One region of the Vibrio sp. KUL70 genome, then DNA from elsewhere that is predicted to be linked to it. Evidence: predicted binding sites of a transcription regulator. Region 1 holds the regulator's gene; each other region holds the start of a gene.
The links. Region 1 encodes MetJ, which represses methionine synthesis genes. Its sites were predicted from a motif close to TTAGACNTNTANANGTCTAA; they were not measured.
Positions count from the first base shown of each region.

Region 2: the regulator MetJ is predicted to act here: its motif matches at 5,048-5,067, upstream of AC6I7V_RS07510 (MetQ/NlpA family ABC transporter substrate-binding protein).
Region 3: the regulator MetJ is predicted to act here: its motif matches at 1,985-2,004, upstream of metA (homoserine O-acetyltransferase MetA).

Region 1 covers NZ_AP045834.1:2,827,434-2,835,242, forward strand. Annotated here, with positions in the region: gene AC6I7V_RS12725 (bifunctional aspartate kinase/homoserine dehydrogenase II) at 1-1,587, opposite strand, end outside; gene AC6I7V_RS12730 (O-succinylhomoserine (thiol)-lyase) at 1,587-2,771, opposite strand; gene metJ (met regulon transcriptional regulator MetJ) at 2,981-3,301, shown strand; gene AC6I7V_RS12740 (malic enzyme-like NAD(P)-binding protein) at 3,468-4,754, opposite strand; gene rpmE (50S ribosomal protein L31) at 4,962-5,180, opposite strand; gene priA (primosomal protein N') at 5,504-7,705, shown strand.
Region 2 covers NZ_AP045834.1:1,726,989-1,734,797, forward strand. Annotated here, with positions in the region: gene AC6I7V_RS07485 (manganese/iron ABC transporter ATP-binding protein) at 1-729, opposite strand, end outside; gene AC6I7V_RS07490 (metal ABC transporter substrate-binding protein) at 789-1,682, opposite strand; gene AC6I7V_RS07495 (YcxB family protein) at 1,995-2,489, shown strand; gene AC6I7V_RS07500 (dienelactone hydrolase family protein) at 2,688-3,596, shown strand; gene AC6I7V_RS07505 (polysaccharide lyase family 7 protein) at 3,714-4,577, opposite strand; gene AC6I7V_RS07510 (MetQ/NlpA family ABC transporter substrate-binding protein) at 5,098-5,901, shown strand; gene AC6I7V_RS07515 (patatin-like phospholipase family protein) at 6,035-6,907, opposite strand; gene AC6I7V_RS07520 (DUF3360 domain-containing protein) at 7,353-7,809, shown strand, end outside.
Region 3 covers NZ_AP045834.1:1,684,419-1,692,227, forward strand. Annotated here, with positions in the region: gene AC6I7V_RS07270 (M20/M25/M40 family metallo-hydrolase) at 1-766, shown strand, start outside; gene AC6I7V_RS07275 (DUF3859 domain-containing protein) at 863-1,285, opposite strand; gene AC6I7V_RS07280 (ATP-binding protein) at 1,376-1,744, opposite strand; gene metA (homoserine O-acetyltransferase MetA) at 2,028-2,969, shown strand; gene pilW (type IV pilus biogenesis/stability protein PilW) at 3,146-3,880, shown strand; partial or broken gene rlmF (23S rRNA (adenine(1618)-N(6))-methyltransferase RlmF) at 3,990-5,150, opposite strand; gene AC6I7V_RS07300 (YgjP-like metallopeptidase domain-containing protein) at 5,157-5,654, opposite strand; gene AC6I7V_RS07305 (glutaredoxin family protein) at 5,782-6,018, shown strand; gene AC6I7V_RS07310 (LysR family transcriptional regulator) at 6,485-7,357, opposite strand; gene AC6I7V_RS07315 (MFS transporter) at 7,467-7,809, shown strand, end outside.

The sequences.
Region 1 (7,809 bases):
TGAACCTAACTTGGTTAACCACTCACCATCCTTATACTCTACCGCCTCGTCATTAAAGCGATCCACAACTGTGCGAGCATCGATACCTTGTTCGTCATACCAATAAGTTTGACTGCCTACCACCGCAACCAACTCAAAGTTCATGCCACGGCGCTTTTCTAACTCACTCTTTTGCTCAGCAAACAGTGATAGCCAGCTTGAGCCGATGTTACCTTTGCCACACAAAGCAATCGCAACACGCTTCTGAGCTTGGAACAGCTGAGAGTGAATGCCTTTCACTAAGGTTTCCGTTTCCGACTTACGAATGACAGCCACTAAGCTCAAACGAGATTGAGATTCTGAGATAAACTCAACCGGTACGCTCTTAAGTTGTTGGTAGAAACCGTAACAGTGGTTCGGGTTCTTAGTGACACCAGCACCTACCGCAGCAACCAGTGAGTAACCCTCTCTGAGTTTGATTTCCGCTTCAATCGCGTGGTCTTGAAGATATTCAAGCGCTCCACCCGCGATCTCTTCAGTATAAGCAAGACGCAGACAATGTTTATCCGCTTGCAGCTCGTAAGCTAGTGGCTCAAGCTGAGCACGCTTAAGTCCCTCAAGCACCTCACTCTCAAGGCGCTCAAAGTCATGGCCGTGACCAAAGGTAAGCTGAATCAGTAGTACATCGTCCAGAGAGGTGATGATCTTAGCGCCGCGACCCGATGCTAAGACGCGCTCAATCTGTGTTGAACCCGATTCCGGCTGGTAGCTACAACGTAGGCTAAGATCCATTGCGCTCTGAGCAACAGGCTGCAGGGTTCGGCTGTGTAGCACTGGCGCTGCCAAACGTGCTAGCTCGCTTGCTTCATCAAGACGTAGCAAGGGCAGCAAACAAGCATCAGAGACCAATCTCGGGTCAGCACTATACACACCGGCCACATCACTCCAAATCGTCACGCGATCGACTTCCGCTAGTGCACCAATCACCGTCGCTGAGTAATCCGAACCATTACGACCTAAAAGCACCGTTTCACCCGCGCTGTTTTGCGCCATAAAGCCGGTAATCACGACACGGCAATGAGCGTGTTGCGCAAGAGACTCTTTAATCAATGCGTATGAACGAGCGCGATCCACCTCTGGCTGAGCACCCGCTTCGGCACGCAGAAAATCTCGTGCATCTTGCGCTACAGCTTGGAGATCACTCTGACATAAAAGCGCCGCTAGTAAGCGAGACGACCACACTTCACCATGACCTAGCACAGCCGCTTTTTGTGCCTCATTTAATGGCGCGGTTAATTCACCTAAAGCCGTAAACTCTCGTTGTAGAGTTGTGGTTAACTGCTCTGCTACTTCGCCCTCTAATAGTTCTGAAACCAACTCGAGTTGGAACTGACGCAGAGATTGCAGACACTCATGAGCCAAACGTCCATCTTTATCCAGCGCCTCTAAAAATTCGATCAATCGGTTCGTGGTTTTGCCTGCCGCAGACACCACTACCAAGTCTGTTTCGCTAGAGTACTCTTTGAGAATACTGACTACACGCTGATAGCACTCAGGGTTTGCCAAGCTGCTACCACCAAATTTATGCAATTGGCGAAAGTTAGCCATTACTTGTTCTCCCCGTTATCGATGAACTGCTGCGCTTTAGCAAAGGCTTGTTCAAGATCCGCAATCAAGTCTTCTGCATCTTCAAGGCCGACTGAGAGTCTCAGAAGCTGATGAGAAACACCCGCTTCCGCTAAAGCTTCTTCGCCCATTGCGCGGTGTGTCATTGAAGCGGGGTGACAGATCAAGCTCTCAACACCACCCAAAGACTCTGCCAATGAAAACAGCTCTAGCTCACCAACAAAGAGCTTAAGTGCCTCGAAAGAACCAGCAAATTCAAAGCTCAGCATAGACCCAAAACCGGACTGCTGCTTCTTAGCAATCTCATGACCTGGATGCTCAGGCAGGCTGGGGTGATAAATGGTATCAACCAAAGGTTGTTTCTGTAGCGCCGTTAGAATCTCACGAGAGCTCTCTTCATGCACACGCATACGCGCACCTAGTGTGCGAATACCACGTAGCGTCATGTAGCTGTCAAATGGTGTCCCCGTAGCACCAATGCAGTTCCCCCACCAAGCCAGCTCTTCAGCATGCTCTTCGGTCTTAGTAATCACTACGCCGCCGATCACATCTGAGTGTCCATTGATGTATTTAGTCGTTGAGTGGATAACGAAGTCAGCACCCAGCTCTAGAGGCTTTTGGAACACAGGAGTCAAGAAGGTATTATCCACCGCCACCTGAGCTCCCACCTCTTTCGCCTTACGGCAGGTTTCTGCAATGTCGACGACACGCACCAGTGGGTTTGATGGCGTTTCCAACAAGATCAATTTAGGCTTGAGTGCGATCGCTGCGTCGAATGCGGATTGATCCGATTGATCGACAAACAGCACCTTAAAGTCACCCTTTTGTGAGCGAGTATTGAAAAGTCGGTAAGTACCACCGTAGCAGTCGTGTGGTGCCACGATCAGATCATCACTACCAAGGAAAGCGGAAACCCAAAGGTTCAATGCAGAAGTACCACAGTTGGTCACAACTGCCCCCTTACCCGACTCCAATTCAAACAGGGCAGTCTCCAATAAGCCACGGTTTGGATTGCCTGAGCGAGTGTAATCATACTTAGGCACTTCACCAAAAGCGGGAAAACCGTAGTTAGTCGACAGATAAATAGGTGGAACAACGGCATGATGTTGAGTGTCTGACTCGATACCAGTACGTACGGCGATGGTTGCTGGTTTCCGGCTGCTCATAGGTGTTTCCTTACAGGTTTTGGCGTCTGAGAATCACAGCAGCTTGTCGGGGTTTGGCGGCTGTGTTAGATATATGTTATTCACTTTACTTTCATAAGAATGAGACGTCAACACTTCTAGACGTCTATATGTCTTTGCTTATGGCGGTAAATCCCGCTAAAATCCCCCCTATTAAATTAATCTAACAACTAAAGTGATGAAGGTACGCAATGGCCGACTGGAATGGTGAATACATAAGCCCATATGCTGAGCATGGAAAGAAAAGCGAACAAGTAAAGAAAATTACAGTTTCTATCCCTCTAAAGGTACTGAAAGTTCTAACTGACGAGCGTACCCGCCGCCAGATTAACAACCTGCGCCATGCAACAAACAGTGAGCTACTGTGTGAAGCCTTTCTGCATGCATATACTGGTCAGCCTCTACCAACAGATGAAGACCTACGTAAAGACCGCCCAGACGATATCCCAGCCGAAGTGAAAAAGCTGATGACAGAGATGGGTATCGAGTTCGAAGCGTTTGACGAAGAATAATCATAACTCAGTCACTACCTTCAACATTTGATTCGCTTCAGCTAAGCCATACCGATTGGTATTATTCATCTAACGTGAATTTCAGGCATAAAAAAACCGACTCCAGATGAGTCGGTTTTTTATTATTCTCTTCGCTCTACTAAACGACGATTACGCCATCCAGTCTCTATGCCATATAGTTTGCTGGCATCTCGATACGAGCCACACCTGAATCAACCGCCGCCTGAGCCACAGCTTTTGCCACGCGAGGCAATAGACGTGGGTCCATTGGCTTAGGAATAATGTAGCCTTTACCAAACTCAAGCGCTTCAGCACCTGCTGCTTTTAGTACATCTGCAGGTACTTCTTCTTTCGCGAGCTCACGAATCGCTTCCACTGCCGCTAGCTTCATTGCATCGTTGATTTCGCTTGCACGAACATCAAGAGCACCACGGAAGATGAATGGGAAACACAGAACGTTGTTGACTTGGTTCGGGTAATCACTACGGCCAGTACCCATGATAAGGTCGCTACGAACTTCGTGAGCAAGCTCAGGCTTGATTTCTGGATCTGGGTTAGAACACGCGAATACGATCGGCTTGTCAGCCATTAGCTTCAATGATTCTGCTGGTAGAAGGTTAGGACCTGATACACCTAGGAATAGGTCTGCACCTTCAATCACATCTTCTAGAGTACGCTTGTCAGTGTTGTTCGCGAACAGTTGCTTGTATTCGTTCAGATCGTCACGACGAGTGTGAATCACACCTTTGCGGTCTAGCATGTAGATCTTCTCACGCTGCGCGCCACACTTGATCAGCAGTTCCATACATGCAACTGCCGCTGCACCTGCACCCAAACAAACAATCTTACACTCTTCCAGCTTCTTACCTTGAAGCTCAATCGCATTCAACATACCCGCAGCTGTTACGATCGCAGTACCGTGCTGGTCATCGTGGAATACAGGAACATCACAACGCTCGATTAGACGGCGTTCAATTTCAAAACAGTCTGGTGCTTTGATGTCTTCTAGGTTGATGCCACCGAATGTATCGGCAATATTCGCTACTGTATCTACGAACTCATCGATTGTGCGGTGTTTTACTTCAATATCGATAGAATCTAAACCTGCAAAACGCTTAAACAGGAGCGCTTTACCTTCCATTACTGGTTTAGAAGCAATAGGACCTAGGTTACCTAGGCCAAGAATCGCCGTACCGTTAGAGATAACTGCAACCATGTTGCCTTTACCTGTGTACTTGTAAACGTTATCCACGTTCTGTGCGATTTCACGAACTGGCTCAGCCACACCTGGGCTGTAAGCAAGGGCCAGATCTTCTGCAGAATTTGCAGATTTTGTCAGTTCAACGGCAATTTTACCAGGAATTGGGAACTCATGATAATCAAGAGCTTGCTGACGGAATTGTTCTTGAGGTGATAGTTCTTCAGATTGAGGTTGGAGAGTGTCATCAGACATGGGTGTAGGTTTCCTAGAGTATTATTATTGGGGGAATCCGTTTTATATTAATGGATGTACTTCAAAGTTCCTAGGTGGTAAAGCCCCCTGTCTCACTAAAAAACGAGAATTCACTACTAATAAGACCAGTGCCCAGTTGAAATTACTAAATGCCAGATAACAAAAAAGGACACCGAAGTGTCCTTTTTCATGTCTACCAAGCGAGAATTACTTCTTGCTAGATAGAGCACCGAAACGCTTGTTGAAGCGATCTACACGGCCGCCTGTATCAACGATACGTTGCTTACCAGTGTAGAATGGGTGACATTTGTCACATACGTCTAGGTGGATAGACTCTTTACCTAGAGTAGAGTTGAATTCAAATGTGTTGCCGCAAGAGCAAGTAGCTGCTACAGCTTTGTATTCTGGGTGGATTCCAGCTTTCATGGGATAACCTCAAGTAGGCCGTGTCGCTATACGATTCTAAGCCGCACACCACACGTAGTTTAAAAAGAAATAAAGACACCGCACCTCACGAAAACGTGATGAAGCCATACCTTTAAGGCGCAGTATAGTAATGAATCTGTTAGGTAGGATCAACCAGTTTGGATGATTTTTTCGCCACTATTGCAGGATTTCTTCTTACTATTGCCTTTTTATGCTTTGCGTAGCGCCATCACCGACTTTAGCAAACAAACTGCTTCTCGAATTTAGTGCCCTTATCCTTTAGACTGGTTGCCCTGCACTCTCCAGAATTAACAAGCGAATTTATGCGTCCAACAATTGCCCGAGTGGCTCTGCCAGTCCCTTTAGATAAACAGTTTGACTACAAAATCCCAGGTCATTTGTTTCCTATTATTGGTGGACGCGTCTCGGTCCCGTTTGGTCGTCAAACTCTGACTGGTATTGTCACGGCTCTGGTCAATGAGTCTGAGTTTGAATTTGACAAACTTAAGTCGATTAAGGCTCTACTCGACAATCAACCTGTATGGCCTGACTCGGTCTATTCCTTGTTAGTATGGTGCAGCCAGTTCTATCAGTATCCATTAGGTGAAACCTTTGCTAACGCCCTGCCAAGCGCATTGCGTAAAGGTAAACCCGCAGACTTCGCGACACTGGTCGAGTGGCAAATCACACCACAAGGTAAAGATCAGTTGATGCAAGGCTTTGGACGCGCAGTCAAACAAGCCAAAGTCATGCACTTGCTTGAAAATGGCCCTGTTCCACATCAAGAGTTTATTGACCAAGAGATCTCAAGCTCGGTACTCAAAACCCTGGAAGAGAAAGGCTGGATAGAGTCTCGCGAGAAAAAGCCGACCCGTTATGCATGGCCAAGCGATCTTGAAAACGACCAAGACAAACCAAAGCTTAATGAAGAGCAGGCGATCGCGATTGCGACGGTGAATAGCCAAACCGAGTTCGGTTGTTTCCTATTAGAAGGTGTTACTGGTTCGGGCAAAACCGAAGTTTACTTAAATATGATTAAACCGGTGCTAGAACAAGGCAAACAAGCCCTGGTTCTGGTTCCAGAAATCGGCCTGACCCCGCAAACCATCAACCGCTTTAAAAAACGCTTTAACGTACCTATTGAAGTGGTGCACTCGGGGTTAAATGACTCTGAACGCCTAAACGCATGGCTATCTGCTCGAGATAAGATTGCGGGCATTGTGATTGGCACTCGTTCGGCTCTATTTACGCCGTTTGCTGACCTCGGCATCATTATTGTCGACGAAGAGCATGACGCGTCATATAAGCAACAAGACAGCCTGCGTTACCATGCGCGTGATGTTGCTATCATGCGCGCTCACAAAGCACAGATTCCCATTGTGCTTGGCTCTGCAACGCCTGCATTTGAAACTCTACACAATGCACAAATTGGTAAGTATGGCCATCTAACGCTGAGCTCACGTGCAGGTGCAGCCGTTCCGACCACCAACAAGGTGCTCGATGTTAAGGGGGAGTATCTTGAGAGTGGCCTTTCAGCGCCTTTGATTGCTGAGATGCAAAGACATCTCAAATCCGGCAACCAGGTGATGCTGTTCTTAAATCGTCGCGGCTTCTCTCCAGCATTGATGTGTCATGACTGTGGCTGGACGGCAGAGTGTAAACGCTGTGACGCCTACTACACCTATCATCAATACAGTAATGAGATGCGCTGTCACCACTGTGGCTCTCAGCAACATATTATTCATCATTGCCAAGGGTGTGGCTCAGCCAATCTGGTTACCGTAGGTGTCGGCACCGAGCAGCTCGAAACACAACTTGGTCAACTGTTCCCTGAATACAAAACCATACGTATTGACCGTGATAGCACCCGTCGCAAGGGCAGCCTAGAGAGTGCCTTAGAGTCGATTCGCCGCGGAGAGTACCAGATTCTGATCGGCACTCAGATGCTTGCCAAGGGGCACCACTTTCCCGATGTCACTCTAGTCGCGCTGCTCGACGTCGATGGTTCGCTTTATAGCAGTGACTTTCGGGCCTCAGAACGCCTAGCTCAACTGTTCATTCAAGTCGCAGGCCGTGCTGGACGAGCAAGTAAGCCTGGTGAAGTGATTCTGCAGACTCACCACCCAGAACATGGGTTGCTGCAGGCGTTGCTACATAAAGATTACAACCACTTTGCTCAGACTGCTCTCGCCGAGCGTAAACAGGCGATGCTGCCGCCCTATACTTTTATGACGCTATTTCGTGCGGAAGCCAATGACCCACATCTTGTTGAAGAGTTCTTAAGGCAGGTGCGTCACACCTTAGAATCGCACCCACTGTTTGATCAGTTCTGTATGGTGCTTGGTCCTACTCCAGCGCCACTGGCTAAACGTGCAGGAAAATCACGTTGGCAGTTGATTTTGCAAACCCAAACTCGCTCACTTATGCAGAAATTACTCATGAGTGCAAAACCTGCGATAAATATGTTGCCACTCGCAAAAAAGGTACGTTGGTCGCTCGACATCGAGCCACAAGATCTCAGTTAAACCATACTCGCTTAAAATTACTGATAAGTTTATTCACGGAAATTTCATATTTATCGTGATCAGATTCACACTAGTCATGTGATTTTTGTTAATCTAGCCGTAAC
Region 2 (7,809 bases), 1.1 Mb from region 1:
AAAAACGCGCTGTAGATTTTCCTCTGTGTACGTCGTTTCAATTGGTCCTGAAGCCAAAACTGTTTTGTTGACCATAATGGTTCTATCGCAGAACTCTGGCACAGAGCCAAGATTGTGTGTCGACACCAACATTACATGTCCTTCATCACGAAGTGATTTGAGAAGGTCGATAATTTGATGTTCAGTTTTTACATCAACCCCAGTAAAAGGTTCATCCAACAGAATCACCTTGGCTTCTTGTGCCAATGCTCTCGCCAAAAACACGCGTTTCTTCTGACCTCCAGATAGCTCACCGATTTGATGCTTTCTAAATTCCAGCATATTGACTCGTTCAAGAGCCAGGTCGACCGCAAGATGATCAACATCTTTAGGCCTACGTAGCCAATTCATGTGACCGTAGCGTCCCATCATGACCACTTCTTCAACCAAAACAGGGAAGCTCCAATCAATCTCTTCGGACTGAGGTACGTAAGACACCATGTTACTCTTGAGCGCTTTTTTAACGCTCTCACCCAGTATTTGGATCTGCCCTTTAGACATAGGTACAAAACCCATAATGGCTTTAAAAAGAGTCGACTTCCCTGCTCCATTTACACCAACTAATGCCGTCACCGATCCTTGTGGAACGGTAAAGTCCGCATCATAAAGGGCCGTGTAACCATTACGATAAGTCACCGTTACATCACTGACTGAAATGCCAAGGCGTTCCTCATTTTTAACATCATTCATAACAGGTGCTCTACTCCCAATATCTGTTTGATTGTGTCTAATGTTGTTGGACATGTGTCTTAGTTGGTCGCCGTAAGACCATTCACTACGGTAGTCGAGGTCACTTTTAACAGATCTAAATACGTAGGAACCGGACCATCAGCCGTTGATAACGAATCGACAAACAATTCGCCGCCATACTGAGCACCAGTATCTCTTGCCACTTGTTTTGCTGGAGAGGTATTGACGGTTGATTCACAAAAGACAACCGGGATTTGGTTCTTTTTCACGCCATCAATCACCGAGCGTACCTGTTGTGGAGTACCGACTTGATCTGCATTCATCGGCCATAGGTACAGCTCTCTCAAGCCAAAATCTTTCGCAAGATAGCTAAACGCACCTTCGCACGTGACTAACCAACGATTGCTGTCAGGGATCTGAGCGATTTGGTCTTTTAGAGGTTCGATTGTTGCTCTCAGTTTGGCTTTATAAGCAGCTGCGTTCTTTACATAAATCGCCGCATTACTTGGATCGTGCTCAGCAAATGCCTCTACGATGTTATCGATATAGATGAGCGCATTATCTAAGCCCATCCACGCATGCGGGTTTGGTTTACCTTGATAAGAGCCCGAAGCGATAGGAATTGGGTTAATACCTTTAGTCAGTGTTACCGCCGGCACGTCTTTCATGTTTGATAGAAATTGCTCAAACCACAATTCCAAATTCATGCCGTTCCACAGAATAAGATCAGCATCAGAAGCACGAACAATGTCTTTCGGTGTAGGTTCGTAACCATGAATTTCGGCACCCGGTTTTGTGACAGACACAACTTCAGCAGCGTCCCCTGCAACATTTGAAGCTATATCAGCTAAAACAGTAAAAGTAGTAACGACCTTCATCTTATCTTCTGCAGCATTAACTAATGGCGCCATGGCCAAAAGCAGCGCCGAAGCAGCCACCGCGAGTTTTTTCATACCTGTCTCCTCGAGGGTAGGAATCTTTAACATTCGGTACAAACACATCCACACTTGTGCGATTTGTTCGTATTTTCAATACATACTAATGCGAACAATTCTCATTATCAATGTTAATTTTTGACAAATATTCAGAGATACCTCGCCCGTTTTTCGTTAAACAAGCACTATCGAGCGTGTATCATTTGGTAGTATCGACTTACAAAACAGACTTAAAAGAACTAAAGAAAGGCACTAAGAAGCGATACAATGCTGATACCACACACCAGTGGCACAAGCTTCCTATTTACAAGAACCAAAAAGTAACGATACATGTCCAAAGAACCTGGCTTCACCACAGAGTACACCCTAGACAAAACTTTCTTTGCAGAATGCTACGACCAAACTAGCATGCCTGCGCAGTTTCCTAAGGCCTACATAAAGGCTTTCCTGTTCCTTATTTTTGGTTGGGTTTTACTCGAATTTGAGCTGTTACCTAGCGGTTATGTAGGCTGGTTCTTTATTGTGTTGAGTGTGATTGAAGCGTTCAGTGTTTACTGTAAAAGAACATGGTGGTTGTGGCGTCAAAGAATCAGCTCTGGTTCGGGCAGCAAGGTAGTGTTTAAAGGCGACTTAAATGGAGTAAGTTACAAAAACTATAAAACGACGAACACTATCAAGTGGAGCCAAATCGACAAGCTTGAGCAGACTGAACTGGGCCTTATCATCCATATTGGTAAACAGCGCCAATACGTGAGCAAGTCATGTTTGAATGATGATGCAATAGCGTTCATGGTTGAACAGCACGAAGCAACTAAAACAAACTAATTTCTATCAATGCCCGCCCTTTTGGGTGGGCATTTTTCTTTGTCCTAAGTGCAGATCGACCCGCCGTTTTATCTGACTGTCATCAACTTTATGTACTTTGGTATAACAAATAACACAAAATATTTGAGCGAACGTTCAGGTACTATCTGAATTTCTACTATAGTTGACAGGTAAAAGAACTCACAACAAGGAAAAGTTATGAATCAAAATGCCGAATCGCAATCAGTACAAACTCGATCTATCCCACAAGAAGCCTTTGACTGGTATGACGAATACGCGCACGGGCTGATTGATCGTCGAGAGTTTATGGCTCGTCTATCAGGGTTAGCTGTTGTAGGTTTAACCATGACAACATTAACTTCTGCACTGATTCCCAATTACGCTAAGGCAGAGCAAGTCTCGTTCAATGATCCATCCATCAAAGCCACCTATGAAACCTTCCCTTCCCCAAAAGGACACGGAGAAGGCCGTGGTTACTTGGTCGTACCTACACAGTTAAAAGATAATGCACCTGTGGTATTAGTTGTCCATGAAAATAGAGGCTTAAATCCATATATAAAGGATGTGGCAAGACGTCTTGCAACAGCAGGATTCATTGCCTTTGCTCCTGATGCGCTCCATTCACTTGGCGGGTATCCAGGTAATGATGATGAAGGTCGAGTGATGCAGAAATCCCTGTCGAGAGACAAAATTGAAGAGGATTTCATTGCAGCAGCGAACTTTTTAAAATCTCATGTAAAAAGTAACGGAAAGCTCGGTGCAGTCGGCTTCTGCTTTGGTGGTTACATCGTGAATATGTTGGCAGCCGTCATACCAGATCAACTCAATGCTGGTGTTCCATTTTATGGTACTCCTGCAGCCCCAGACTTAAGAAAAAACGTTAAGGGGCCACTACTCATACAGTTTGCCGGAATCGATAAACGAGTTAATGCGACATGGCCAGACTATGAAGCTGAACTGAAAGAGATTGGGGCAGACTACACCGCTTACATCTATGAAGGTGTGAACCACGGTTTTCACAACGATTCAACAGGTCGATACGCGAAAGAAGAAGCAGAGTTAGCATGGGCTCGGACACTCGAGTTTTTCAGCAATAAACTCTCTTAATTTGGTTATGAATTAGCTTGTTTCTGTTCAGTTAACCGCGAGCTAATTCACCCAGCTTCAAAGCAACAAGACCTCACATCTGCGAGGTCTTGTATTGATTCATTAAATCACAAATGATTAACGAATTACCGGCTCGCTTTCTACCGAATACGTTAGCTTGTAAAAATGAGCTTCACTTTCTCCGTTCTTAAACTGGTTATAAACACCGGCTTTGAAATAGCTTTTCTTCTCATTCCAATATGTGATGTCGTGGTTGATGGCCGTTTTATCGTTATGATTAATGATCAACTTGTTACCACCAACATAGATATCAAACTTGTCTGTACCTTCTTTGGCGATTGGTGCAATTGGTAGCTTCAAATACGCATTTTTACACTCTTCTGTGCCCTTATTGCCACTCTTCGAACCACAGTTCACAGCATTGTTCTTAATTACAGCCCAGTACCAATCGTTCTTGCCACTACGTTCAGCTTCATAAACTACGCGCACTAGTGGGTGTGGAATATAACCTTCTCCAGACACACCGTCAGGGAAATCAGCAGAGACACTACCCGCATTATGTACTTGAAGGTATGTGATCGCATCATTCTTCGCTTTGTCCGTGTTAGCTACTGACGCGCGTGGGTTGATTGGCTTAATTTCTGCGCCCAAATGATAGTATTTATCGGCCTCTCCGACATTAAAGTTTTTATAGATGCGTACTTCACTACGATTTTTGTAACCAGGCATTTTAAACACAAGCGCTTCCGATGCTTTGTCTACATAAAAGCTATCAAGCACCAAACCATCGAACTCTCCGTTTAAAGCATACTCCGACTTATTTCCCGATTTTCCTTCGGGATCAGACGCCTGAAGCTTAGACACTTTTAATACATCTTGAAATTGTTCGTAGTCTGCTGGAGCAGCCTTATCTGAAGCATTTGCGCCAAACGCTAAAGATACCGCAGCTGCCAAGAAACAAGTTTTGAATATGTTTTTCATGTTTTTAACTACCCTATTAATCGACACTCTCTGATAAAAAGCTTCAATCAGAAAGAGTCACATCGTTGTGAATTCCTATAGTTTGAATTGTATTCACACAATCACTCAATTACTGTGATCTAGCACTATTGTATTACTTAAACAGAGGTAAAACGTTCAGGCAGTGAGATAAATCACATTAGAATTGTGAATAGAGTATTGCCCAATATTTAAAATGGCGCGTACACCTCTAACTTAATGTGAAATATGTGATGTTTACGTTCTCTAGCTTTTAAGTCGGAAAACCTATCACTTAACGATTGAAAACTGTTCAAGGTTAAAAGCGTGTTGTGATTGGGCAAGTCACAATAGCTTCAACAGTTCATTAGGGTTATTAAAATACAATAATATTTTTCTGTTAAGTTGGCTACGAAAGCCTATCTTAGCCTATTCCTGAGAAACATATTGACCCGATCGCATAATTAGCTAATATAGACGTCCAGACACCTAAATGTCTTTTGGTTAATTAAATGGAGTTATCATGATCAGCTACAAAAAAATCACCGCATCCCTGCTAACATTAGCATTCATATTCGGCGTAACAGGATGTGGAAATAAAGACGAGGCTGTCATCAAGATTGGGGCGACAGTTGGCCCACATGCGCAAGTGGTACAGGCAGTGGCGAAAGAAGCGGCGAGGCAAGGGATCAACATTGAACTGGTCGAGTTCTCAGACTACATCACACCCAATGCCGCATTAGAGGATGGAAGTATCCAGCTGAACAGTTACCAACACCAGCCATTTCTCGACAACTATAACAACAATCACGATAGTAAACTGGTCTCCATCGGACGTTCAATTTTGATGCGAATGGGTATCTACTCTAACAAGTACACTTCGCTTGATTCTATCCCAGACAACGCGCGAATCGCGATTCCAAACGACCCAACGAACGGTGGGCGCGGGCTATTGCTGCTTGAAGATGCTGGGCTGATTTCATTAAAAGAAAACGTTGGTTTCAAAGCATCGTTAAGCGATATTGTTAGCAACCCAAAGAACATTCGATTTGTTGAGGTGGATGCAGCTCAGTTACCTCGCTCGCTTGATGATGTAGATGCAGCAGCAATCACTATGAACTACGTTATGTCTGCTGGACTCGACCCTAAGAAACAAGGGATTTACTTAGAGAACAAAGACGCACCTCTAGCCGTGATGGTGGTGGCAACGCGAGAAGAAGATAAAAATAATGAGACGTATAAAAAGATCATCTCAATTTATCACTCGCAAGAGATAAACGATTTTCTAGCCAGTACTTTCAAAGGCACCATAGAAGCCGCTAATTAAGCTAAAGCGTTCATCTTAACTTTGGCGTTGTCTGCTACTCAGTAGACAACGCCAGACCAAAGGACAGTGGCTCAAACTCTAAGAACAGTGGCGCGAGCCCAGTTTCAATAGACACTCTCTTTTTCTCTGTATTTTAAAGTCGATTACCCAATTTAGCCTGTGCTAAATGGTAGCCTCTATCTATCATCTCTTTTGACCGTTCAAACTGCAACGTACCACAGGCATTACGCGGAATCTCAAGTGTAATATCAGCAGGATAAGCGGCCAATTTTTGGCGAGCGATGGTCGATTGCATTGCATCAAACGCTTGGTTGGCAATGTCGTAAGCGGCAAAATTAAAGCTCATTTTACTTTTCACATTAGTGCCTAGGTTATCGATGAAATGAACAACCTTGTCGTGCAAGTTACTCTCTTTGGTGGGCAATGAAACGGGAGTGACTTTTTGTTCAAGCGGCTCCGGTTCCCCTCCTAAGTTCACCGCCAATGTCACGTCTGTATGATCACCAAATGTAGGCGCAATCGGAACAGGGTTAAGCACTCCGCCATCAATAAGCTCTTGACCATTAATGACATGAGGTGTGAAGAAGAGTGGCAGAGAAATAGACGCGCGAATCGCGTCAAACAGAGAACCAGATTGCAGCCAAACCTCTTTCTCATAAGCGACATTTGCAGCAACGGCAGTGTAAGGAATAGATAGCTCTTCGATAGAAATCTCACCGATCAGCTGACGCAGTGAATCTATGATCTTATCCCCTTTGAACATACCACTCGATTGCCATGAGAAGTCCAACAGCATAGTCATATTCGATTGATCAATACTAGTGATCCACTCTTCAAATTCATCCAACTTCCCAGCAGCATACACACCACCGATAAGCGCACCAATTGAGCAGCCAGAAATAGATCTTATCTCATAACCATGTTCGATTAGCCAACGAATAACACCAACATGCACCAAGCCTCTCGCGCCGCCACTGCCAAGTACCAATGAGATCGTTTTTGCCATCGTGCTAACCCTTTAATTCATGCGATTAGTCAAAATCATACCACTTAGTCTAACAGCACGCAGTGTCATGCGATGAAAATTCCGCCCACCAGCACCCCCAAATGCATCGGCAAATCAAGTTCAAACAGCTTAAAGTGCTTGCCGAGAACAATAAACACTCTACTACTAATGTCTAACTGACTGAGTCTATTTGTTTTTTTTGGTTTGGTATAAGGTACTAACAATCAAATGTTAATAATTCTTTAATTACAAGTTGATGTATTGTTTTTATATCTAGGTAGGTCAGTTTCACTGACAAATAACAAGTCTACTTATAAAGAAAATAGAGTCAGCAAGTTCAATGTAACAAAACAACAGAGCCAATTACTCTGTTAAATCTTCGTGCCGTGAGTCACTTACGTTTGTTGGAGTAACACGCCTTAGAGTGTGAAAGAAAGGAATCAAAATGAGCAGTACTTTAGAGTCCCTAAATATACGAACAGAGAAGCCTCAAACCAATGAGGACGAACTCTCTTATGAACAACAACACAAACCAAGTTCGGAATTTGATTCGCGAGAGCAGTATCTCGAGCACGAATTACAAATCATGTCGCCTAAGCGCTGGCGCCCAAATTTGCCGTTTAAAGATTACCGATTCGAGATAGAAGACACCATCCCAGCGATGGCCGCGACCATTGGTAAAGTGGTGATGGTGGGCGCGATTGCAGCCACCTTTGCGGGAGCGCTTGGGCTAAACGAAGGCTTCATCCTAGAAAACGTTCGTTATGAACTTCTTATCGCCTCTGTTTTTATCATTCTTTTTTCTGGTTTTCTCTTGCCGACGGCTAACCTTGCAGGTACACACGGCCCTCTTATTCCATTAATCCCTATCGTGGTTGCCGCTGGTGGACACCCTATGGCGT
Region 3 (7,809 bases), 1.1 Mb from region 1:
CATGGAAGCAGTACGTTGTATTAAGGCCGAAGGTCTCGAGCACCAAACTATTGAGATTGCGTTTACCGTTTATGAAGAAGGTGGCCTGTTTGGTTCGTTGAACTTTGATATGTCTTTCATCCAATCAGACAACGCTATTGTACTGGATACTGGCGGCCCTATCGGTACTATCGTTAATGCTGCACCAGGCCAGCAAAAAATTGTGGCTAAAATCAAAGGCCGTCCTGCCCACGCAGGTCTAGCACCAGAAGAAGGCATTAGTGCTATTCAAGTTGCGGCTGACGCTATCACTAAGATGAACTTGCTGCGTATCGATGAAGAGACCACAGCTAACGTAGGTATTGTTGAGGGCGGACAAGCGACGAACATCGTAATGCCTGAACTAAAAGTTGTTGCCGAAGCGCGCTCATTGAATGGTGATAAATTGACTAACCAAGTCAACCACATGATCTCGACTTTTGAAGAGAGTGCTAGGCAGTTTGGTGCTGAAGTGGAAATCGAATCAACTCGCGCATACGACGCCTTTGTTATTGCCGATGATCACCCTCACATCCTGTCAATTAAATCAGCATTCGAAAAGTTAGGCGTTACTGCTGCAACCAAAGGTACTGGTGGTGGTAGTGATGCAAACAACTTTAACGCGAAAGGTTTAACCACCGTTAATCTGTCAACAGGTATGGCGAAAGTACATACAACTGAAGAGTACATCGCAGTTAAAGATATGGTTGCAATCACTGAGTTTGTTATTACCTACGTAACACAGTAGCTCAGAATTATTTAAAGGACCGAAAAGTCGGAAAAGCCAAGCGCGACAGCTTGGCTTTGTTGTTTCAATGGAGCTTCGCGAATCTACGGCAATAGCTTAGAACCCTCGCCTTTTCCAAAATTGACCTTCATCTTTCGCAACTAAATCAAAGGTCTTATCAGCTATCACTCTCCCCTCAAGCTCGACGGTCATTCTCCATTTGCCAATTTTATTGTCGATAGGCGCCCAAATCGTATCACCGAGATAAAAGTCCCAGTCATTGCTTCCGACATACTCTTCACCATCGAATGGCTCAAGCACTTCTCCTTTGTCGGTGGTGATATTGGGGTGATAGATGCAGTATCGGATCTTTTCACCTTTGGCCTTTTTGATGTTGATGATATACCCAAACTCTACATCGATTTCTGCTTCGACTCGATGAGTGAACTCCTGAATCTTAGGTAGATCTTTAGATTTTGAATCCCAAGTCGAGTAGATACCATAGGAAGTCATATCCACGACAACAGAACGTTTTGCCATTGTTCAATTAACCTTTAACTGTTTTCTTCATTTGTCTTCATACAAAAAGACACTTTGGGTCATCGAGTTCGTTCGATGGTAAAGATTTTATTACTCTTGCCAATCTTTCTTCATGCGTGCAACCACTGACTCAGGCACTTCGTGGATATTGCCATACTGTTCACGGCACACCTCAATCACCAGTTCAGCACCATGTTTGCGTGCCATGTTTCGATACGCTTTCATCTCCCATCGCTTAACGAACGTGTTCGAAACCACCACATCGAGCCCTTGCTTTAGGGCACCCTCCGCACATTTTTGGCACCACTCGTGTGCTTTGGGAAGTAAAGCCGGATCAAAGCAGTAATCACCATCACGACTTACAAAATACATATCGGCTTCTACATGGAAGGCATCAAGAGACTTGGCTTTTGTCGACTTGCCCGAACCAGGTAAGCCTCGAATTAAGATAAGTTTCAAACTTGTACTCAACGGCTATCAAAATAATAGAAAACAGGATGTTAACGTATCTGAGTTCAGAATCATAAACCTAGATCACCAAGAATCGGTTCGCGCAGAAAAGGCACCCTTGGTGTATTCACCTGCTCCAATATAGTTTCCGTCGCTACATAGGTGAAGTGAATACTTAGCCAGCTCAATAACGAAATATATACAAAGGTTCGTTTTGTATGTCGACAAGCGTCACAATATATTATAGATTTAGAAGTATAGACGTCTAAATATCTAGCTTAGGGAGAAAGCTGTGCCTATTCGCATTCCAGACCAATTGCCAGCGAGCGATGTACTTCGTCAAGAAAACATCTTTGTTATGCCGCTATCAAGAGCATCGACACAGGAAATTCGTCCACTTCGAGTTTTGATCCTCAACCTAATGCCAAAGAAGATTGAAACCGAAACTCAATTTTTACGCTTACTTTCGAATAGCCCACTGCAAGTGGATGTAGAGCTCTTGCGCATTGACGACAGGCCAAGTAAAAACACACCGACTGAACACCTTGACAACTTCTATCGTCAATTTGAGATGGTAAAAAATCGTAACTTTGATGGACTGATCATCACAGGCGCACCGCTAGGTTTGGTTCAGTTTGAAGATGTGATCTACTGGGACCACCTAAAAACCATCATGGAGTGGGCTAATAAACACGTGACCTCTACCCTTTATGTTTGTTGGGCGGCGCAGGCAGGTTTAAAACTGCTTTATGATCTACCAAAACGAACTCGCAAAGAGAAGCTATCTGGGGTTTATCACCATGAAATTCATAACCCCTATCACCCGATACTACGAGGCTTTGACGACACCTTCTTAGCACCACATTCTCGTTATGCAGACTTCTCACCAGAATACTTATCAGACCATACGGATCTCGATATTCTGGCGACATCTGACATCGCAGGTGTCTACTTAGCGGCCACCAAAGACAAACGAAATGTGTTCGTTACTGGGCATCCAGAATACGACGCTCATACACTTCACAATGAATACGTTAGAGACCTAGGCGAAGGGATGGAGCCGGTTATTCCGATCAACTACTATCCTAACAACAACCCGGATAACAAGCCTATCGCGAGCTGGCGCAGTCACGGACACCTTCTATTTTCAAACTGGCTAAACTATTGCGTTTATCAACAAACGCCATACGATCTGGATCATTTCAGCGAAGAAAACTTCACCAAAGACGACTGATTTATCTTGGCTGTGTTTTCATACTGGCACATTGATTCGAGCCGTTTGTCACCACTCTATTTTGAGTCAGTAACAAACGGCCTTTTTATGGTGAGTGGATCGCATTACCTCGCCTTTTTACCAATCAGCGGCTCGAGTTCTCCTATGATGTTTTAGTATTTAAAAGGAGCCTTTCAATGCCTTCACTCAAGCTAGCTAACCTATCCTCTTTCCTAGTTTTATTTGCGCTTACCGGCTGTGTATCAGTGACCGAAGGTGAGTCATTAAAAGTTGAAGCCAATCCAATCGCAATGTCCGAGTCTAGAATCGCTCTTGGCCTAGGTTACATGGAACAAGAGAATATGGTTAGAGCACGAGAGAATCTCGAACTGGCAATTCAACATGCTCCGAGCTATTACCGCGCTCGTCTCTCGATGGCGCATTACTATGAAAAAGTAGGTGAAGTCGATCAAGCAATAAAAGAATATAAGAGAGCACTGCGACTGGATTCGAACAACGGTAACGTTCTTAACAACTACGGTACTTTTCTGTGTAAACAAGGCAACTACGACCAAGCCGACCGCTACTTCAATAAAGCAATTGACCAGCCTTTCTATTATCTGGTTTCGGCAAGCTATGAGAACGCTGGGTTTTGTGCACTAAAGTCAGGTGATAGTGAACAGGCTAAATACTACTTCACTCGCGCTCTTGACCATGAGCCCAACCGCATCAAGTCGACGCTCCAACTAGCAAAAATTGAGGTGTCACAACGAGAGTTTCGAGATGCAAGATTACGCTTGTTCAAATTCCACCAGCGTTATGGATATCAAATCCCCTCTTTGCAGATCTTAGTGGAGTTGGAATCAAAAGCAGGTAACCACGCGTTGCGTGATAAATACCAATCGATGCTTGATGAGATGAAAGTTTCCTAAAAAGCGATATCTATTAAAAAGCCGATGATTGAGTCTCATCAACCATCGGCTTTAATCCTTCAATCAGCTACAGCTAAAACATAACCTACTATTCAATGAGTTCAGCGAGTTACTTCAGTGAAATCCAAGTCTGACGCTGCGGCTTATCCATAAAGCTCCAGGCGACAAAACGACTGATTTTTTGTCCTTGCGCCATTTCAACAACTTTAACCTCTTTCGCATTAAGCTTAGCCAGTTGAGCCTTTAATACGGAGACGTTTTCTTTCTTAGAAATCAAAGTGGTGAACCATAGAACTTGCGTAGCAAACTCCAAGCTCTCCTTGGCTAAACCAGTGATGAATTTAGCTTCACCGCCAGGACACCATAGCTCCGCTTTTTGACCGCCAAAGTTAAGATCCGGTTTACTTTGCTTATTCGCCATTGCACTCGGACGCGAAACCTTTTTATCGAATTTGCCCTGCTTTTTTGCACGATTCGCTGCAAGGTTATCTAATTTTCGCTGAGTCCCTTTCTGTGCTTCTTCTAGAGAACTGTGGAATGGTGGGTTACACGTTGTGACATCGTAACGTTCATTATCCTTAATGATCCCTTTAAAGAAGGCAGCCGAATCGTGTTGTAATCGACAATGAATCTTATCTTTCAAGTTGCGGTTACTTTCAGCAATGAAGTTTGCCGCTTTCACTGAGACAGGGTCCACGTCACTTGCGTTGTAACGCCACCCGTACTCAGTCGTTCCAATGATTGGGTAGATACAGTTTGCTCCTACACCAATATCAAGGGCTTTAACCTTGTCATGTGAATACGGCTTACCCTGACTCTCACAATTAAGTAGGTCGGCAACTCGATGAATGTAATCGGCTCGCCCCGGGATCGGTGGGCACAAGTAGCCCGCAGGAATATCCCAGTGTTGAACACCATAGTGGTGTGCTAGCAAGGCTTTGTTTAATAACTTTACAGAGAGTGGATCAGAAAAGTTAATCGTTGAATCACCAACAGGATTTTTCACCAAGTGGTCTTGTAGTTCAGGCAGAGCTTTCACCAAAGCACTAAAGTCATACCGCCCTCGGTGTTGATTTCGTGGATGCAAGCCACTTTTGACCTGTGGTTTCTTTACCGTAGTTTGACCAGATCTCTTTATAGCTTTGCTTTGCTTGCTAGACGTAGAGCCTTTCTTTGACGAAACAGGCTTTTGCCCCTTAGACATCTTAGCTGATGTATTTTTTCTATCATTTCGACTTTTCGAGGCAAAATTGCGTTTAGATTTTTGATTCATCATTTATTTCTTTAGGTCTAAATAGATCATAAACAGACGAGCATCCAATTCTAACTGGTGATACTCAGGCTCCATATGACAACATAGCTGATAAAAGGCTTTATCATGCTCTTTCTCTTTGATATGAGCGAGTTCATGAATCACGAGCATTCTTAAAAGTGGCTCTGGTGCATTCTTAAACACGCTGGCGATACGAATTTCGTTCTTAGATTTGATTTTACCGCCATGGTTCTTAGCCACATATGAATGCAGACCCAATGCGTTGTTGATGAGGTGGATTTTACTGTCGTACACCACTTTACTGATTGGTGGCGTTTTCTTCATGTAACGGTTTTTGATCGCTATCGCATAATCAAACAGCGCTTTCTCGCTCTTGATGGTATGGTTTTCCGGATAGCGCGACTCGAACCATTTCACCAGTCGACCGGACTCAACCATTTGAGTCACAGGATCAATAATGTGTTGCGGGTAACCTTGAATGTAACGTAGTGATGGATGCATTAAGCTACACCTTAAATGAGCTCTTAAGAGAGGGCACAAACCAAAGCGGTATAGTGTAACTGATCACACTTTTCTAATCACCTTAGATTCGATACACTTTGCTTAGAACCATTAAGAGAGAACCGAAATGAAACGTGTTGTATTGTACGTAGCGGATAAATGTCCTCATTGCAAAGATGCTCAACGCTACCTAGATTCAAAGAACATCACCTACCGCCTGACCAACGCAAAAATGCAACGTGGCCGCAAAGAGTTACAAGCAATGGGTGCTCGCTCAATACCAGTACTTAAAATTGGTGATCAAATTATGGTGGGATGGAATCAGAAAAACTTCGACAAGATGTATAACGCCAACTACAACTAATACTCAGTCGGTCTAAATTACGCTATAAATTAAGCCCGTATAATGCGGGTTTATTTATACCCGTAACAAAAATAAATATAAAAATGGCAGGATGAAATCAACCTTTAATTTTAAATACAGCATTACATTTAACGCATTTGTATTTCGCTTTGATACCCAGAATTTTATCAAATAAATTTCTGTGTACTCTTACAACTTGCTGTTCTTTACATTTACATTTCATAATATCTGAATGGGAAACCGTCAATAATCCGAATTATACGTAACCATTACTTAAAGTAAAATTAATTTACATCTAATCGTAAAAAATCAAGAGTTACTCGATAAAATCGCGGGTATTGACCACACTAATAATGTGACATTTAGCCAATAATACTCAGAAAGACAGAGTTTTATGATCATTGCTCTCAAGACACTCACTTTTGTAAAGTGGCGATAGCGACTATTTATTGACGTTCACTATCTCCTAAACATACTGCTTAACGAATTCAATGAATGTTCTATCTGCTTTCGATAAATATCCTTCTTTTCGCCAGGCTAACGATAAATTGAGCTTGACTGGTTCACTAAATGGAATACCCACAACATCCGATTCATATTCAGTCACCAAACTTAATAAAGCAGTTATTGCAAATTCCTGTTTTACAATTGACAGAATCATAGGTAATAGATTCGTTTCAAAGGCAATACTCATATCAAGATTATGCTTAACACACATTTGGTCTATAAAATCGCGATGAAAGTATCCCGATTTAAACATGATCAAGTCTTGCTCAAAGAACTGCTCAAAGGTCAGGCTTTTTTGTGTCGCGAATGGGTGATCTTTACCGACAACAGCCAACATTTCTGAAGCTAGCAAGTGGTCTGTTTCTAAATCTTCGGGCACCTTTTCATGATTTATCACACCGATATCGAGCTCGCCATTAAGGAGCATTTCTCTAATTGATGCAGTACCAGCATCTATCAGAGTGATCTTGAGGTTTGGGTACCGGCTTTTAAACGCCATAACGACTCTTGGAAAAAAGTAGCTTCCCATCATGCTTGGAGCACCTAACCGCACCTCCCCTTTTTCCAACCCCTTGAGCTCATTCATCGCTAGTTGCGCATCTTCAAACTGCTGCCCGATGCGTTTGGCGTGCTCATAAAGCACCTTGCCTTCCTCCGTTAAACTCACCTTCTTATCCCCGCGTCGGAATAGCGTGAGTTCAAGGGCTTGTTCAAGCTTTTTTATCGAAATACTTAGGGCAGGTTGTGCAATGTGAAGCGATTTAGCGGCTTGCGTAAAGTTGCCAGAATCGGCAACCGCTAAGAAGTGACGGAGTGATTTAGACTCAAGCATGGTGATATAAAAAATATATTGAGGTTATATGTTTAATATATTTCTTTTATCCTTGATGAGTTGTTACTTTGTTCACAAGTCAGTAAATAAATAACACAAGGCTCACTTCATGTTTGACGCAGGCACGCCACAATACAGAAACATCACCCGTTCATTGGCGATTGGCTCGTTTATTATTTTTTGTAACCTCTATGTGTTTCAACCCATTCTTCCGCATATGGCTGAAGTATTTTCAGTTAGCGAGACCCAAGTAAACTGGTTGTTTGCGGCTACCACATTGGGTTTATCACTCAGCCTCGTTCCGTGGGCAATCGCATCTGAGAGCTTTGGCCGGAAACCTATCATTCTCCTGAGTTTGTTTTTAATCCCGCTTGTTGGCACTTTCATGCTATTTACATCCACTCTGTGGCAACTGGTTGCGGCTCGAGCAATCATGGGAGTTGCGGTTGCTG